Regions from separate parts of the Carnobacterium sp. FSL W8-0810 genome, predicted to be linked through region 2. Evidence: a T-box and tRNA genes for the amino acid it is inferred to sense, from the RefSeq annotation. Region 2 holds a T-box; the other regions hold tRNA genes.
What was found. The T-box of region 2 lies ahead of argS (arginine--tRNA ligase). A T-box ahead of a tRNA ligase gene usually reads a tRNA of that ligase, here a tRNA-Arg.
Positions count from the first base shown of each region.

Region 1: it encodes a tRNA-Arg, which carries the amino acid that the T-box ahead of argS (arginine--tRNA ligase) is inferred to sense. The anticodon was not compared.
Region 3: it encodes a tRNA-Arg, which carries the amino acid that the T-box ahead of argS (arginine--tRNA ligase) is inferred to sense. The anticodon was not compared.

Region 1 is NZ_JBBOWO010000001.1:222,054-228,092, reverse strand. Features, by position in the region: gene rapZ (RNase adapter RapZ) at 1-46, shown strand, start outside; gene NST49_RS01175 (gluconeogenesis factor YvcK family protein) at 43-1,059, shown strand; gene whiA (DNA-binding protein WhiA) at 1,092-2,048, shown strand; tRNA gene NST49_RS01165 (tRNA-Arg) at 2,195-2,266, shown strand; gene NST49_RS01160 (tRNA dihydrouridine synthase) at 2,661-3,641, shown strand; gene clpP (ATP-dependent Clp endopeptidase proteolytic subunit ClpP) at 4,191-4,784, shown strand; gene NST49_RS01150 (DsbA family protein) at 5,010-5,537, shown strand; gene NST49_RS01145 (sugar-binding transcriptional regulator) at 5,841-6,039, shown strand, end outside.
Region 2 is NZ_JBBOWO010000001.1:1,688,806-1,694,844, reverse strand. Features, by position in the region: gene NST49_RS08200 (aldo/keto reductase) at 1-301, opposite strand, end outside; gene NST49_RS08195 (phosphoglucomutase) at 365-1,897, opposite strand; gene argR (arginine repressor) at 1,924-2,379, opposite strand; T-box leader at 2,551-2,789, shown strand; gene argS (arginine--tRNA ligase) at 2,891-4,585, shown strand; gene NST49_RS08180 (acyl-CoA thioesterase) at 4,718-5,251, opposite strand; gene NST49_RS08175 (thiolase family protein) at 5,248-6,039, opposite strand, start outside.
Region 3 is NZ_JBBOWO010000001.1:1,476,252-1,482,290, reverse strand. Features, by position in the region: gene NST49_RS07185 (aminopeptidase) at 1-1,151, shown strand, start outside; gene NST49_RS07180 (hypothetical protein) at 1,603-2,490, opposite strand; gene NST49_RS07175 (TetR/AcrR family transcriptional regulator) at 2,828-3,451, shown strand; tRNA gene NST49_RS07170 (tRNA-Arg) at 3,540-3,613, shown strand; gene NST49_RS07165 (hypothetical protein) at 3,698-4,957, opposite strand; gene NST49_RS07160 (hypothetical protein) at 4,976-5,809, opposite strand; gene NST49_RS07155 (ABC transporter ATP-binding protein) at 5,806-6,039, opposite strand, start outside.

The sequences.
Region 1 (6,039 bases), 1.5 Mb from region 2:
GCATCGTGATAAAGGGAAGGTTAAAGAATCGGTGAATCGTTCATGATACAAGAAAGAAAAAAGAATAACCCTAAAATAGTGGTTATTGGTGGAGGTACGGGATTACCAGTAATTCTAAATGGACTAAAATCAAAAAATGCCGACGTAACAGCTATCGTAACTGTTGCTGATGATGGAGGAAGCAGTGGAACGTTAAGAAATTATGCTAACATTGTTCCTCCTGGAGATATTCGTAACGTATTAGTATCACTTTCGAATATTCCCTCTGCCCAAAAAGATATTTTTCAATATCGATTTGATACAAATGACCACTTTTTAGCTGGTCATTCAATAGGAAACCTGATCATTGCGGCCATGTCTGAAATGAGAAGCAGTATATTTGAAGCGATTCAATTGTTATCTAAAATGATGATGGTAGATGGACACGTATACCCAGCAGCAGAAGAGGCATTGATTTTGCATGCTATCTTTGAGGATGGTACTAAGATTTCTGGAGAATCAAAAATTGCTAAAGAAAGAAAAAAAATAGAGCGAGTCTATGTAACACCCACAGAAGATGATCATAAAGCTAAAGCTTCTAGAAAAGTATTGGCTGCTATTCATGATGCTGATATGGTCGTGTTGGGACCTGGAAGTTTATTTACTAGTATCTTGCCTAATTTGATGATCGATGATTTAGGACAAGCCGTTAAGGAAACAGAAGCAAAAGTAGTCTATATTTGTAATATTATGACTCAACTTGGCGAAACAGAGAACTTTACGGATGCAGATCATGTATGTGTATTGCATCAACATTTAGACAAAAAATTCATTGATACTGTACTGGTCAATATTGGGGAAGTTCCAGAAAATTACATGGATACAGAACGGTACAATGAATACTTAGTGCAAGTAGCGCATGACTTCAAAGGATTGGCTCAAGAAGTGCCCTCTGTTATCTCAGATGATTTTCTTGAATTAAGAGATCAAGGAGTTTTTCATAATGGAACAAAAGTGGTAGATGAACTGTTTAAGCTGGCTTTTGATAATAGACGCGTGGAAAAACGAAACAGTTTTTAATTATTAAGATAAAAAGAAAGGAGGACTCCTATATGTCTTATGCTTCGGAAGTGAAAAAAGAATTAACTCAATTAGAAGTGCATAGAGAACATGCTAAAGCTGAACTGGCTGCTTTGATTCGGATGAATGGAACAGTTAGTTTGGTCGAAAAAAAGTTTATTTTAAATGTACAAACTGAAAATGCAGCTATTGCACGTAGAATTTATGTGTTATTAAAAGATCATTTTGATGTTGAAAGTGAATTGCTTGTTCGTCGAAAAATGAAATTAAAGAAAAATAATGTTTATATTGTACGATTAAAGCATGGTACTAAAGAAGTGCTGTCAGATTTGTCTATTATGGACGGGATGTCATTGCATAGTCATGTTTCAAATGAAATAATGGAAAATACGCAAAAAGTTAAATCTTATTTGCGTGGAGCTTTTTTAGCAGGAGGTTCAGTTAATAACCCAGAAACGAGTCGTTACCACCTTGAGATTCATTCAAGTTATGAGGAACATAATGATGATATTTGTCAAATGATGAATCAATTCGATATGAATGCTCGTACGTTGGAAAGACGAAATGGGTATATCACTTATTTGAAAGAAGCAGAAAAAATTGCAGACTTTTTGGCTTTGATTGGAGCAACGAGTGGGATGCTCAAGTTTGAAGATGTTCGAATCATCAGAGATATGAGGAATTCAGTTAATCGTTTAGTCAACTGTGAGAATGCTAATTTAAATAAAACGATTGATGCTGCCAGTAAGCAAATTGAAAGTATCAAGTATATCGACGAAATGATTGGATTGGATAAAATCCCTACGAAACTAAGAGAAATTGCTCTTGTTCGTTTAGAATATCCAGAAGTAACATTAAAAGAATTAGGTGAAATGATTCCTAGTGGGACAATCAGCAAATCAGGAATCAATCATCGTTTACGTAAGTTAAATGAGATGGCAGATAAACTAAGAAGTACAGAAATAACAAGAGCAACAGTAATCACTTAAATATAAACTTATTAAATTGTAGGAATAAGTTTTTCAGTCTAGAACTTATTCTTGTTTTTTCATTATAACTGGGCTACACTGTAATAGTTGATGTTTTTGACTTTAGCAAGTATAAAGCTGAACGATTAACAAGTTATTAGTGTAGAGTCCCCTTAGTGTAATGGATATCACGTAAGATTCCGATTCTTAAAATGGGGGTTCGATTCCCTCAGGGGGCATGTAAGGATGCCAAGTAAAGTTATTACCTCACCCGTTTAATAGGAGAGTTGCATAATAACGAATAGAATAAGACAGCACTAGCTAGATCAAAAACTTTATTAGATCTGTGTTGTAATGCTGGAATGAAGAGCATAGACCCGATTTTCGTAAAAATGCTTACGACTTTCGGATCTTTTTTTATGTTGGTTCGTTCTACTGCCTGTTATTTCGAAAGATAAGATATGACAATAAAAGGTATAGTAACAAGATGATCTGAATTGGACTTATCCTACAAATGAATGTATAATTCCAAATGTTGAAAAATCGTTATTGAAATGTTAGATAGTTTGTGTATTTTACTTTGGGATGAAAGCATGATTTAATATCCCGTTATGGAAGGATCGATTATTAAAAATGAAAGAAAATTTTTGGCAAGATTTACCGCGTCCGTTTTTTATATTGGCACCAATGGAAGATGTGACGGATGTTGTTTTTCGTCATGTAGTGAGTGAAGCAGGCAAGCCGGATGTGTTTTTTACAGAATTTACGAATACCGTAAGTTACTGTCATCCAGAAGGACGGGATAGCGTACGGGGGCGTTTGACGTTTACAGAAGATGAACAACCAATGGTCGCTCATATATGGGGAGACGAGCCAGAGTACTTCCGTCAAATGAGTATTGGTATGGCAGAAGAAGGCTTTAAGGGTATTGATATCAATATGGGATGCCCAGTACCGAATGTAGCAGGAAAAGGAAAAGGCAGTGGACTAATCCGCCGTTTTCAAGTTGCTGCAGATTTAATTCAAGCAGCAAAAGCTGGAGGGTTACCAGTAAGTGTCAAGACCCGTCTTGGATATGCAAATATCGATGAATGGCGTGATTGGTTGACACATGTTTTTGAACAAGATATTGCCAATCTTTCTATCCATTTGCGCACAAGAAAAGAAATGAGTAAAGGCAATGCTCACTGGGAAATGATTTCAGAAGTCAAAAAATTGCGTGATGAGATTGCTCCACAAACACTTTTAACCATTAATGGAGACATTCCGGACCGTGAAACAGGGTTGAAACTTGTTGAGGAATACGGTGTAGATGGCATTATGATTGGGCGAGGTGTATTTCATAACCCTTATGCCTTTGAAAAAGAGCCGAAAGAACATAGCAGCAAAGAATTATTGGAGCTTTTCAGATTGCATTTAGATCTTTTTGATCAGTATACTGTTGATGAACCACGTTCATTTAAACCTCTTCGTCGCTTTTTCAAAATATATGTTCGCGGCATTCGCGGAGCGAGTGATTTAAGAGTACAGTTAATGGAAACCGAAACAACAAATGGAGCACGGGCATTACTAGATGAATTTGAAGAAAAGAATCGAGATATTTTAGGAGAATAGAAGAGAGACAGCCTTTGTTTAAAGATGAAAGATTGAGCAGTTGAAGAATAGAGAGAGAATTCCTACGCATTTGATTTAGAAGTTCTTTTTAAATCTACTCTGTTTTGTTTTTCTCTTATCATCAGACCAATCATACTATGGATAAAGGTTTGTACTTTTCATTTAAAAGCTTTAAAATTTTCGAATTATTTTTTTATGTTATAATTATTTTGTTGACCTATTAGTCAAATTCTATAATAAATAAACCGTTAAAAACAAATTGATTATCGCATAAAGGTAGCATAATTGATTTGTTTTTTAATCGTATGAAACCTATTTTAGTAGAATAAATGCAAGCGTAAGAATTTAATTGAGAGTCATCTAATTGTGTCAGTGTCTTCAAGGATAACTTTTGTGTTAAGAGTAGTAATTTAATTATTTTTCCAAAAAAATAACAAGCAAAAAAAATTGACCTTTATTGACCAAAAGAGTAAAATACAATTAGTAACTTGTTGAGTAAGTCTTTTAGTTACACAATAAAGGAATGTACATTTAAGGAGGAAGCAAATTATGAACTTAGTCCCTACAGTAATCGAGCAGTCATCCAGAGGTGAACGTGCTTATGATATTTATTCTCGTCTTTTAAAAGACCGCATTATTATGTTAAGTGGTCCAGTTGACGATGATCTTGCAAATGCTGTAATCGCTCAACTGCTATTTTTAGATGCACAAGATTCTGAAAAAGATATTTATATTTACATCAATTCTCCAGGTGGAAGCGTAACTGCCGGATTAGCAATTTTTGATACAATGAACTTTATTAAAGCTGATGTACAAACGATTGCAATGGGAATGGCTGCATCAATGGGAAGTTTCTTATTAACAGCCGGTACAAAAGGAAAACGTTACGCATTACCAAATGCTGAAATCATGATTCACCAACCATCAGGCGGATCACAAGGACAAGCTACAGAAATCGAAATTGCTGCTCGTCACATTTTAAAAACGCGTGAACGTTTAAACAAAATTTTATCTGAACGTACTGGTCAACCTATTGAAGTTATTCAACGTGATACAGACCGTGACAACTATATGTCTGCAGAAGATGCAAAAGCATATGGTTTGATTGATGAAATTATGGAAAACAGTTCATCATTAAGTTAAATAAAATAAACAATTCATGTATTTAAAACAAAGAGGTTGGGGCAAAAGTCCTAACCTCTTTGTTGTTTTCAAATGATTGTTCTAAAACGTGTAAAAAAAGACCCGGCCTTAAACGATTGTGGTTCCATTCCCATTTCCGATGTAACGAAAATAAGACAAATCCATTTAATTGATTGTTGCTTATCTGTATAATGAAGTTAATAAGCAATCGAAGGAGGATGTTTTGTGGATATTAGTACTATTAAAGCAGACAAAGTAAATACAACAGATGGAATAAAAATTGGAAATGAAGATGCACCTATTAAAATTATTGAATTTATTAACTTAAAATGCCCTTATTGTAAAATGTGGTATGAAGATTCAAAAGACCTACTAACAGAATACGTAGAAGGTGGAAAAGTCCAACGCATCATTAAACATTTTGATAAAGAGAAACCAAGTTTAAAAAAAGGTAATATTGTTCATCAGTATTTAGATTATTCAAATCCAACAAAAGCTCTTGAAGAAATAGATTATTTTTTTGCACATCAAGACGAGTGGGGCAGCTTAGAAGAGTTGTCTGAGATTGAAACTTATGTTGAAGAGAAAAGGCAATTGGAGAAACAAACAAATGAGTTAGAGGCTCAAGAAATTATCAAAGAAGCTAATAATGCAAATGTTGTGTTTGTTCCTACGGTTTTTATTGAAGAACAAATTTTTGATGAACATATTACACAACACGAACTAAAAGAAATGATTGATTCACGTCTTTAGGAATCTGAGTGAAAAGCATAAAATTAACTATGAAAAAGACTTATCTTATTCACAATTAGTTATGAAGAATTTAATGAAAAACTTAGAAACTTAATAGTTGAAAGATAGTAGGATTACTGTTACAATTACTGGTGTGAGAGATGGTAATAGTGTCCTTTTGGATGCTATTGAGAATGATGAAAAAACAGAAACAGGAAACTGATAGTTTGATTTTCATTTTTGATTCTCTTGTTTTTTTAAGTAACAAGGGTCGCCGAACGACTAACGCGGTCACAAAGCGACCAACGTAGAAAGAGGTCGCTCATGCAAAATGTATTATCCGTTATCGAAGAAGTTATTCCAGATATCATGTATACACTTCAGAATCGTTACCACATTTTGCGCAATGTTTTTTTATTGGGTCCAGTGGGCAGAAGAGTCTTAGCTGATCGTATGGGAATCACTGAACGTGTTTTACGTACAGAGTCAGAAGGATTAAAGAAGCAAGGGCTTATAAAAACTT
Region 2 (6,039 bases):
AACGATCCAAACTTTCTTGAAATGCAACTTTTGTTTGGTCATATCCTTGGTCATAATTCCATACTTTAGAGGTAATGAAAACTTCTTCTCTCTTGATTCCTGCTTCTTTCAAACCGCGAGCTAAGTATTCTTCATTGCCATAGATGGTAGCTGTATCAAAATGACGGTAACCTACTTCAACTGCATATTTCACAGCATTTACCAATTCATCTTCATCTTTCATTAAAAATAAACCTAGTCCTAATTTAGGAATTTTCACTCCATTATATAATTCAATGCTTTCTACTAACGGTTCACCCATTTTAATACACTTCCTTCGCTATCTTTTTTTACATTACTTAGTTTAAACCATTTCTCTTGTTTTTTACAAGCGAGACGAATCTAAGACAGATTGATCATAGAAAAAAGTTTTTAGCTTTTCTCTCACTAATTTTATAGAACCCTCTTGATCGCTTTCAAGATTTAGAACAAGTAAAGGCTCATGCAAACTCATACGCAACAACATCCAACCAATACCATACTGTCCCGAAGTATTAACTCGGACCCCTTCCAAATTAGCGGGTTCAACAGTTAAGTCTGTTGCTGTTTCTATATAAGCTTGAAAATTCTCCATGACTCTTTGTCCAGTTGCTTGTACATCCTGAGATAAGATCTTAAATCGTACTTCATCCGTTTCAACAGGCTGCTTTAGAGAAGTGATCAAATCAGAAAAGTTCTTTCCTTCTTTTTTAAGACCAGCATCTGCCATTAGTATTTTTGCAACTAAATAAGCTCCGTCATCTAAAAAGTAATTTTCTGACAAAGCAGCGTGTCCGCTGGTCTCAATTGCTAAACTGGTAGGTGTTCCCTCTTTGTTTAATTGAATACCACGATTGATTACATTCCGATAGCCGGTGATGTATCGATCCTGTTTGCCACCTAAAGAAGTGATAAACGTTTTGAGGTGTTCTGATGTTGCCGAACTTGTCACAATTGTCGTACCCGGGTTTTCTTTAATCAAAATTGCTGAGATCACTGCGATCAAATTATTTCGATTCAACGTATCCCCGTTACTGTCAACTAATGCTGATCGATCTACATCGGTATCAAAAATAACACCCATGTCTGCATGATGTCTAATTACGGCATCTTGAATGCTTCTCATCGCCTCTTTGTTATCCGGATTGGGAATATGATTTGGAAAATGACCATCTGGATTTAAATATTGGCTTCCGCTGATATCTGCTCCTAATGGGACCAAAACTTTTTCAGCAAAAAACCCTCCTGCGCCATTCCCAGCGTCTACCACAATATGACGACCGGTCAACGGTTGGTCATATTGTTTTGCATCATTGATTCCAAGTCGAATCTTGTTTACCAAATCTTTTGCATATTCATTCAAAAGAGAAGCTTTCGTAACGTTCCCTTCTTTATTCTTCCATGTGATATTTTCCTCATCTGCTTGTTGCAAAATAAAGTCAATATCTTCGTGTTCTGCTCCGCCATCTTTTGTAAAAAATTTTAATCCATTGTACTCAAAAGGCAGATGACTAGCTGTGATCATAACAGCACCGTCACACTTGTAGGCTTCATATTGAGTAGACATAAACATAGCTGGAGTAGTAGACAACCCGACATCTATCACGTCGATTCCTGCCTTCGTCAAACCTTTTATAAAAATAGATTTGATGCGATCCGCTGAAAGCCGGCTATCGTGACCAACAGAAACTTTTGCAGGAGCGTGTTCATCTTCTACTACTATTTTTTTTACTTCTTTCAACCATACCGCAAACCCATAAGCAATTTTTTCAACACGTTCATCGGTCAACGTTACTTCGTGCTCTGGTGTTTCCAAAGCTATTCCACGAATATCTGATCCATTTTGCAAGGATGCTAAATCAAACTCAGGCACATACATACCTCCTATACAGTATTATGCTATTTTTATAATTCAATCCATTTGTTTAAGTAATCATTCATTTTTTTTGCATCTTCTTCATCTTTTGAAATAATTAGACAAGTATCATTTCCGCCTACAGTACCAACCATTTCTGGAAAATCAATGGCATCCAACAATGCAGCCACAACGTGAGCATTACCAGGTATTGTCATCAATACATTCGTAAACTGCACTTGGGTCAACCGAATCACAACGTCTCCTAATGTTGATTGTAATTTTTCTTCATTAGACATACGATTATTTTGGAATATCGTGTACTTAACATTCCCATTTGATGAAGTAGTTTTCACTAAATGCATCTCTTTGATATCTCTTGAAATGGTTGCTTGAGTCGCCTCAACCCCTTCTTCTTTGAGATAATGCAATAGTTCCTCTTGAGTAGCAATATCATGATTTGTAATAATTTGTTTGATTGCTAATTGTCGATTAGATTTTTTCATACTGCAAGGCCTCCTTCTAATTAAACGATTCTTCTTTTTTAGTATAACAAATAATTGATGTATACGCTTATATTTTGCGATATTTTTACTAAAATATGAATAAAAATTCTATTTTCTAAAAACAATGGCATTCTTGTGAGCAATTTGCTATAATAAATAAAGTTCAATTATATAGACTCTATGACGAAGAGAGTACTGATAGAAAACATTTTTAGCGAGTTGGAACGGTGTAAGCCAACAATGGATGCTTTCAGGAACCGCACTTCGGAGAGATTTAAGCTATGATCCTCGTTCATGCAATTTTAGTGAATACTAGCTTATTCGGTTTTGTTTGCCGTTATCTAAAAACAAGTGGTTTCGTCATTTGACAAACAACAAGAGTGGTACCGCGGGAAAACCTCGTCTCTTTTTTGATTAGCATAGAATCAAAAATAGGCGTTTTTTTTATGCCTAAAATACTTAAATATAAAATTTTCGAGCGCAATCAGACGCTCACATAGGAGGAAAAAGAATGGATTACAAATTAACAGTTGCTCAAGCTTTAAACGAGCAAATCGGTGAAGCTTTGTCGATAGAACAAATCGTCAACTTATTAGAAAAACCAAAATCAGTTGAACACGGAGATATCGCTTTTCCTGCATTCGCTCTAGCAAAGGCCTATCGTAAAGCCCCTCAACAAATTGCTGCTGAATTAGGAGAATCGGTTACCTCTCCTATCGTTGAAAAAATTGAAGTTGTTGGACCTTACCTTAATTTCTTTTTAAATAAACAAGGAGTTAGTGCTGCCGTCTTAAAAGAAGTTTTAGAACAAGGCGCTCACTACGGAGACTCTATGATCGGTGAAAATAAAAATGTTCCTATCGATATGTCTTCTCCAAATATCGCAAAACCAATTTCTATGGGTCATTTGCGTTCAACTGTAATCGGAAATGCTTTAGCGAACATCTTAACTAAAGTTGGATTTAACCCAATCAAAATTAATCATCTTGGCGACTGGGGTACTCAATTTGGTAAATTAATCGTCGGTTACAAACTTTGGGGCAGCGAAGAAGCTGTAAAAGAAAACCCTATTGGTGAATTATTGCGTTTATATGTTCAATTCCATGAAGAAGCAGAAGAAAAACCAGAGTTAGATGATGCTGCTCGTGAGTGGTTCAAAAAATTAGAAGATGGCGACGAAGAAGCCTTAGGTTTATGGAAATGGTTCCGTGATGAATCTCTAAAAGAATTTAACCATGTTTATGAACGTTTAGACATTACATTTGATTCATTTAATGGCGAAGCTTTCTATAACGATAAAATGCAAGAAGTTGTAGACTTACTTGAAGAAAAAAATGTGTTAACAGTTAATGATGGAGCTACGATTGTTGATTTAGAAAAATACAATTTAAATTCGGCTTTGATCAAAAAATCTGATGGTGCAACATTGTACATTACTCGTGATTTAGCTGCTGCTATCTATCGTAAACGTACGTATGATTTTGCTTTATCTTTATACGCTGTTGGAAATGAACAAAGCAATCACTTTAAACAATTAAAAGCTGTTTTAAAAGAGATGGGTTATAACTGGGCAGATGATATGTACCATATTCCATTTGGCTTAATTACTCAAGGCGGTAAAAAATTATCTACTCGTAAAGGAAAAATCGTTTTACTTGAAGAAGTTTTAGATGATGCTGTAGCCTCTGCTCTTGAACAAATCGAAGAAAAAAATACGGATCTACCAAATAAAGAAGTCGTTGCAGATCAAGTGGGTATCGGCGCTGTTATCTTCCATGACTTAAAAAATGATCGTTTAAACAACTTTGACTTTACTATTGAAGAAGTTGTTCGTTTCGAAGGTGAAACAGGTCCATACGTACAATACACAAGAGCTCGTGCAATGAGTATTCTTAGAAAATCTGGTATAGCCGGTATCGATACGACTGTGAACTACCATTTGGATGATGCTTACAGCTGGGAAATTGTTAAATTATTGCAAAGCTATCCAACAGATGTCTTGCGTGCTTATGAAAAATTTGAGCCATCGGTTATTGCTAAACATGCAATCCACTTAGCTCAAGCTTTCAATAAATACTATGCAAATAGTAAAGTACTTGCTGATGATGCACAAAGACCTGCACGTTTAGCTCTTGTCCAAGCTGTTGCAACAATCTTAAAAGAAGACTTAAGATTATTAGGTGTAAAAGCTCCAGATCAAATGTAATCCTTTCTCTTCCTAACTGAAAAAAAAGATCAAGACGATAGCCTAATCGTCTTGATCTTTTTTGTATTTATACTCTTTAGTTTTAGTAAAATAGTCCATTTGCATTCATGTAGAGGATTCAATGCAAATTCGTTAGTCTTCATCAAACAATGAGCTCGTTAAAGTAATCTTATCGGCAAATTGCTGATTAAATATACGCTTGATCGAACGATTTTTCTTACGTTCTTCATAGCCGCTACAGACAAATATCTCTTCTTCAGTTTCAGGTTCGATCAACGGTACAATCGCCTTACTCTTATCTGTATTGAATGCAACAAAAGTTAAAAAGGCTGTGACCGCTAAATATTGTTCTCCAGTCAGCAGATTTTCTCCGATAACTTTACAGAATACTTCTACAGATGAGCTGCCTACACCAGATACATAGGTTTCAATTGTGATAGCATCATTTCTTTGGATCGGATGCAAAAAATCTACTGAGTCTGTTGAAGCCGTTACAGATTGTGTACGTGCATGCCTCGTAACAGCTATAGAAGCTGCTACATCTAACATACTCATCAGCTCTCCCCCAAATAACGTTCCGTGATTATTTAATTGATTGGGAAAAATACTATGTGTCTGAATCACTAATGATTCATGACAATTTTTTACAGGTCTTTTTTCTTTCATTCATTAACAGATCCATTCTCTAATAGTAATGCGATTCCTTGACCGCCGCCAATGCATGCTGATGCAATGGCATATTTTTTTTCAGGGTGGTTCTTAAATTCATAACAAAGTGAAGTGATGATACGCGCGCCTGACATTCCTAATGGATGACCCAATGCAATTGCTCCACCATTTGGATTCAATCGTTCATATAACTCAGTTCCAGGATCGATACCTAACTCTTTCATACATCCTAATGTTTGAGCCGCAAATGCTTCATTGATCTCTAAAATATCAATGTCTTCAAGAGTTAGTTTGTTTTGACTTAAAACCTTATTGATTGCATAAACCGGTCCTAAACCCATTACATTAGGATCACAACCAGCTATAGCAAAATCAACGATTTTAGCCATTACATCAAGTCCTCGTTCTTTAGCAACAGATGCTTTCGTAAATACCTCAAAAGCTGCTCCATCATTTAGTCCTGATGCATTTCCAGCAGTAATCGTCCCTTTACCATCTTTACGAAAGGCAGGTTTTAAACGTGCTAAACTTTCCATATTCGTGCCGGGTCTAGGATGTTCATCTTTATCGACTACTGTTACAACGCCTTTTCGACCGATCACTTCTACTGGAACGATTTCTTGATCAAACCGACCGCTTTTTATAGCAGAAGAGGCCTTTCGTTGACTATCAACTGCAAATGTATCTTGTTCTTCACGAGTGATCGCATATCTTTCTGCAACTTTTTCTGCTGTATCCCCCATGTGAGTGATCTCAGAGTAATCCGGATTCGGTTGAGCATGTTT
Region 3 (6,039 bases), 210 kb from region 2:
TCGTCTTACAAATCGATGTAGACCAAGCACCCTTGGCACGTTTAATTACAAAAGAAGCTTATGCTTTAGGCGCTACAGAAGTTATTGTGAAATGGGCAGATGATATAGTGAACCGCGAACAGTTTATCGGAACGCCTCAAGATCGTTTAACTGCTATTCCACAATATAAAATTGATGAATCATTAGATCAAATTGCTAAGGGAGCTAGTCGTATCAGCGTTCGTTCTTCAGATCCAGATGCATTATCTGGTGTAGATAGCGATAAAATCGCTGCTTATCAATCTGCAGCTGGAAAAGCATTAAGTGAACAACGCAAAGCGACTCAAGCGAATAAAGTGAGTTGGACAGTGGCTGCAGCTGCTGGTGCTAAATGGGCAGCTAAAGTTTTCCCTGATTTACCAACTGAAGAAGAACAAGTGGATGCATTATGGGACGCTATCTTCAAAGCTGTTAGTCTTTATGATGCTGATCCTGTTGAATCATGGGCTAAAAAAGATATCACATTAAATGAAAAAGCTGATGAATTAAACAAAGAACAATTTGTAGCCTTGCATTACACAGCTCCTGGTACTGATTTAACGGTTGGTTTACCTGAAAGTCACCGTTGGGAAGGCGCCGGCAGTGATAACGTTCGTGGCGAACGTTTCATGGCAAATATGCCCACTGAAGAAGTCTTCACGGCCCCTGACGCTAATCGTGTCGATGGTGTAGTTCGCAGTACTAAACCATTAAGCTATGCTGGAAATACGATCTTAAATATGGAATTTACGTTTAAAGACGGAAAAGTTGTAAATGTAACTGCTGAACAAGGCGAAGCTGTTTTGAAAAACTTAGTCGCAACAGATGAAGGCTCTGCACGTTTAGGTGAAGTTGCTTTAGTTCCAGATCCTTCTCCTATTTCTCAATCAGGTATCGTATTCTATAACACTTTATTCGACGAAAATGCATCAAATCACTTAGCTTTAGGTTCTGCGTATGCCTTTAGCTTAATTGGCGGAACAGAAATGACTGAAGAAGAATTAAAAGCAGCTGGATTAAATCGTTCAACTGTCCATGTCGACTTCATGATTGGTTCTGACAAAATGGATGTAGATGGAATTCGTAAAGATGGTACTAAAGTTCCTGTTTTCCGTAATGGTGATTGGGCTTAATATCATAGTTTAGTGTGAATTAACTTTTAGTCATGCCAACTATGATGAGTATTTAGACAAAGTAAAAAAAATTAAACTCACTCAGCCATATTCTTTTGATTATGGTTGAGTGAGCTTTTTTCTTACTTGGTTTTTTGTCTAAAATGATGGGTTCACTTCATTTTAGATCTCACTCTTTCGTGAAGACCCAGTTCATGGAAAAGTGACAAGACTTTCAAGTCCCAGTCATTCGTAGAGACCCAGTTCATGAAAGACTGGTATAGTTTTTAAATGTCACTCTTTCGTGTAGAGTCCATTCACGAAAGAGTGACAACAATTTTGTCGCCAATGCTGCTTTTATTCCTTTAAAAATATTTATCAGGACTATATTTAAGAATACATTTCAAATGAACAGAAAAATAGAGGCGATAAGACAACATAGTCTCACCTCCTCTATTTTATTATGTATTTTTTAATCTTTTTTTATTAAACGAACGATTTTTCCACGGACTCGTTTTTCTTCTTTTAACACTTGTGTGATTCTAAAAGATACTTTATCGCCTTCTCTTACTGCTAGATGAGAAGGAATTGAGCACAACGCATCTAAATTTGGTGCAATTCTTACAAATATCCCCCATTTTTTTACACTTCTAACCGTTCCTAATACCACTTGGTTTGGTTCCAGTTCGGTTAATGAAACAGATACTCCGTTTTTGTATCTTACAAGAGGTTCGACTCTTAAATTTTTATTTTCAGTAATTCGATTGAATCGCACATCGATGGCATCCCCTATTTCTAAAACATCACCGATTGTGGTGTGGTCTTCAGCAAAGTCTTTATTCAACATTTGAACAGAGATATCTCCAATCACACAATACGCACCATAACGCAAAATCTTAGTCACTTTCGCTTGAAATTGTTTTCCATCTTTAAGCTCATGATAGAGTTTGTCGAATTCTTTCTCTTTTATCTTTTTAGCAGAACCCATCACCATCCCATTTGCTTCATTGGCTTCGATTAGTTGGAATTGAATCGTTTCACCCACGTAACGCATCAAAGGAAGATTATGTGGCGTACAACCTAACTCTTCACGAGTAATGACAACCGGAATGCCACTTACTTCTACTTTAACCACATCACTAGCCAATTCTTCATCATATTGGGAAGCTAATACGATACCAGTCAATGCAACTTCTTGTTGGATCATGTTAAAGATCGCAGCATACTCTATTTGCTCATTAAGCTTTTTATCCTTCTCTAAAAAAACGGTTTCACTTTTTTCCAGAACTGCTACATCCGTTGAAGTCGTTTCCTTGTCTTGGACCCCGATCCATTTTTTAACTAGACTCTTTATACCCATACGTTCCTTTCAACCCCTTAAAAATATTAACCGCTTTATTTATTCCACCTAATTATAGCACATGTTTTTTTATTTCTATGTACTTTTTTGCAATTTTTTCTCTCTTGGTTCATTTATAACCATTTCAGTTCAATTTCGGATAAAATACGCCTCTTCAACAGACTTTTTTTGAACAAATAGTGACATATCACCTAATTGTCACCAATTGTTCACTTATTATTTCAACCCCTTTTCGCTTTTAGCTTTTCATTTACTGTATACTATTTGTAAATACAAGTTGCCGGATTTTTTCACTATCTATCCATTGATTTTGGGCTTAATTGCAGGAGGAACCATTATGTCAGAAAAAGAAGTAGTCGATATACGCATTATGCGAAGTAAAAAGGCTATATCTGAAGCGTTTATTGAATTGTTAAAAGAAAATGATTTTAAAACGATCACAATTACCGAAATCGTCAATAAAGCTGGAGTCAATAGAGGTACTTTTTATAAACACTATGCCTATAAAGAAGATATTCTAAAAGAATTACAAGACCAGTTCTTAGATTACTTAGCGGTTGTATTACAAGATAACTACCGACAAATCGACTACTCTCAGTTACAAACCGTTCCTTTATCTGATGCTCTGTTTGCCGTTATTTATGAGCATCGCCAGTTTTTCCATTTAGCCATTCATTCAGTTGGCTTCTTAAATTTCCAAATGCATTTCTCTGCTCTTTTAAAAGATTTTTTAATTAACAACTTTTTGTCGACTACACCGTACTCTCCAAAGTATCAAGATCTTCTTGGTGCCTATGTTGCGAATGGGATATATGGTTATCTAGTTGAATGGGATGCAACATCCTATGTTTCAACGCCTGCTGAAATGGCACAACAATTGACTGATATCTTCGTGTTGGATCGTAATGTTTTTAAATTACCCGTATCTGGCCGTATACCTAAAGATGAACTTTTTGATTAAGGATTGTGGTCCACAACAAACCATTTACTTTTTTATTCCTCCTAGACATTTATTTTAAATTATGAGAAAATAGAACCTGTGTTAAAAAGGTCCTATAGCTCAGGTGGATAGAGCAAACGTTTCCTAAACGTTAGGTCGGGAGTTCAAATCTCTCTAGGATCATTTTATTAGTACAATCAAATATAAAAAGAATGGCCTCTTTTCCAAAGTTGAACTTGGAAAAGAGGCCATTCTTTTTAGTGTCTATTATTCTTGAAAATTCACTTCATAAAGGTACAGTTCCGAATTTGTAGCGGATTGTTTTTTGGTTTCTATTAAAGATCCTTCAAAAACGGCTTTACCTGATTCAAGGTCAAAAGCCATAATGTGCTGATCTTTTCCTTTTATTTTATCATTGTTCACGAAGAAAGCTGCCCCGTTATAAACAGACAATGTTACTTCTTCTTTTAAAGCCGTTTTTTGAGCTTCAGATAATTCGGCTGTTTCCATTTCTCTTAATTCTTTTTGCTCTAAAGAGTAAGTATAGATCGTTATGGTTTCTTTATTTTTTTTGTAAAAGTAAAGGATATCCTTTTCTATTGAAAAAGCACTACTTAATGCTTGGTTTCCTACTTCATCTGACAGGTCAATCAAAAACTGTTCGCCAGTTTCTATATTTACACCAATCAATTCGTAAGTAGTTTCATAGATCTCTTGATCTTCATACAGTTCTGTTTCTGATTGTTCATCACCGATTTCTACACGGTACACCAAAAATTTTGATGTCTGAACCGTGTTCATTCCGCTCAATAATTCAACATATTGAATTTGTTTACCGTCTAGATTTACTAGGTCCAGTTGCAGACTTTCATCTTTTTCAATTTTTTCGTTCGGCAGACTGATAGAATAAAAGTGGTGTTCATCCTGCTCGTTTTCGTTGTTTAAAGAATACCCGTTTGTGACAATAATCAATTGGTTATTCGCTACTTCTATATCTTCTATATACATATAAGAATAGTTTGTGCCTTTAGGAAGGTCTACTGAAAATGATGATTCTTTATTTGTTTTCTTGTTTAGCACTTCGATTTTAAACTCTTCATCTTCTGTGACAGAAGAATAATTATTGGTGGTCAATTCTGCATAAGCTAATAGTGTGTCATCTTCAAAAAAGTTTGCTAAATTCGGTTCCTTACCGCGCATAAATCTTCGGTAATCCTCTTGCAATTGATTTATTTTTTCATAGTCACTTTCACTGGTCTGTGATTGAAAACTATTCGTACTCTCTGAATAATAGGTGGTCCCTTTTGATGTGATTTTTAGGTCATCCCCGATTCCCATTCCTAACATCACATTCTCTGAGTAATAACCCTTTAAGACCATATTTTCACTCAATGTTTCATCCCCGCTATTCGCTATGATCTTGAATTCGGGTCTCTCATCCGCACTGAACATAGGTTGAATATAATAGACTCCAATGGATAATAAAATGACTATTGCAATAATGATTAATTTTACATAACGTTTCATAGTTTTTTTCGCCTCCTTTTATACGGTTACTTTTTTATTCAATAAGTAGCGGCTCGTCCAACAGCTTATTGCTATGACAAGTATTCCTAAAATAAATTCTAGGAACATGATTTCATTTGGATAAAGCTTATTAAAATTAAATAAGTCTCTAGCCATAACGGGTGCTAAAAAGATAAAGAATAAACCAATACCATAGCCAATACCGATTGCTGCTCCTTTAAATCGAAAGCTTCTTTCGAATAAAATAGCGGTAAATAGTAAAAAGAGTAAAATAAATCCAATACCATAGTAAGTCAGAAAGTCCAAAAATGTTTTTGGCATAAGAACGGAAAGGTAAAAGGATAATTGGCTTATTTTTTGGATCGATAAATCAATTCTAAACTCATCTGAGATCAATGCCTTTAATAGCTGACTTTCCGCTACCAATAAAATCAATTGAACGGAAACCAATCCAAAAATCATTAAAGCAATTGTTGTTAATTTAGACCAAAAAATAGCCATTCGTGATGTTGGAAGAGTCAATAAGCGATAGATAAAAGAATTCTTACCCATCCACTCAACATACCAAATATAGAAACTATAAAATAAAATCGCTGAGATACAAATAAGAATCGGTACTAAAAACAAACCATTATTTACTACCCAAAACATGCTCATTCCACCCGTTTCGCTTAAAAAAGCTTCTTTGGGAATTTTATTTAGATAGACTTCTTGATTCACCATGCTCAAATATTGTCTCGACTCCACAAAAACAGCAATGATCTGCGATACAATAGTCAACCCGATTAAGACGGAATAAAGTTTAATACAACGGTTAAATTCAAAGTTTACCAATTTTAAATAATTTTTCATGGTTGGAACACCTCTCTCATTACATCCACAACGGACTTACCTTCTTCTTCACGGACTTGCTCTGCATTAAATTCTCTCAATACTTGTCCTTCATTGATCAAGACCACTTTATCAATCAAATGTTCAATATCATTGATTTCATGTGTCGTGATAATCACTCCGCGGTCTTCAATCAAATGACTACTAAAGACATTTGCTATTTGTTCTCTGCTAAAGATATCAATTCCTGA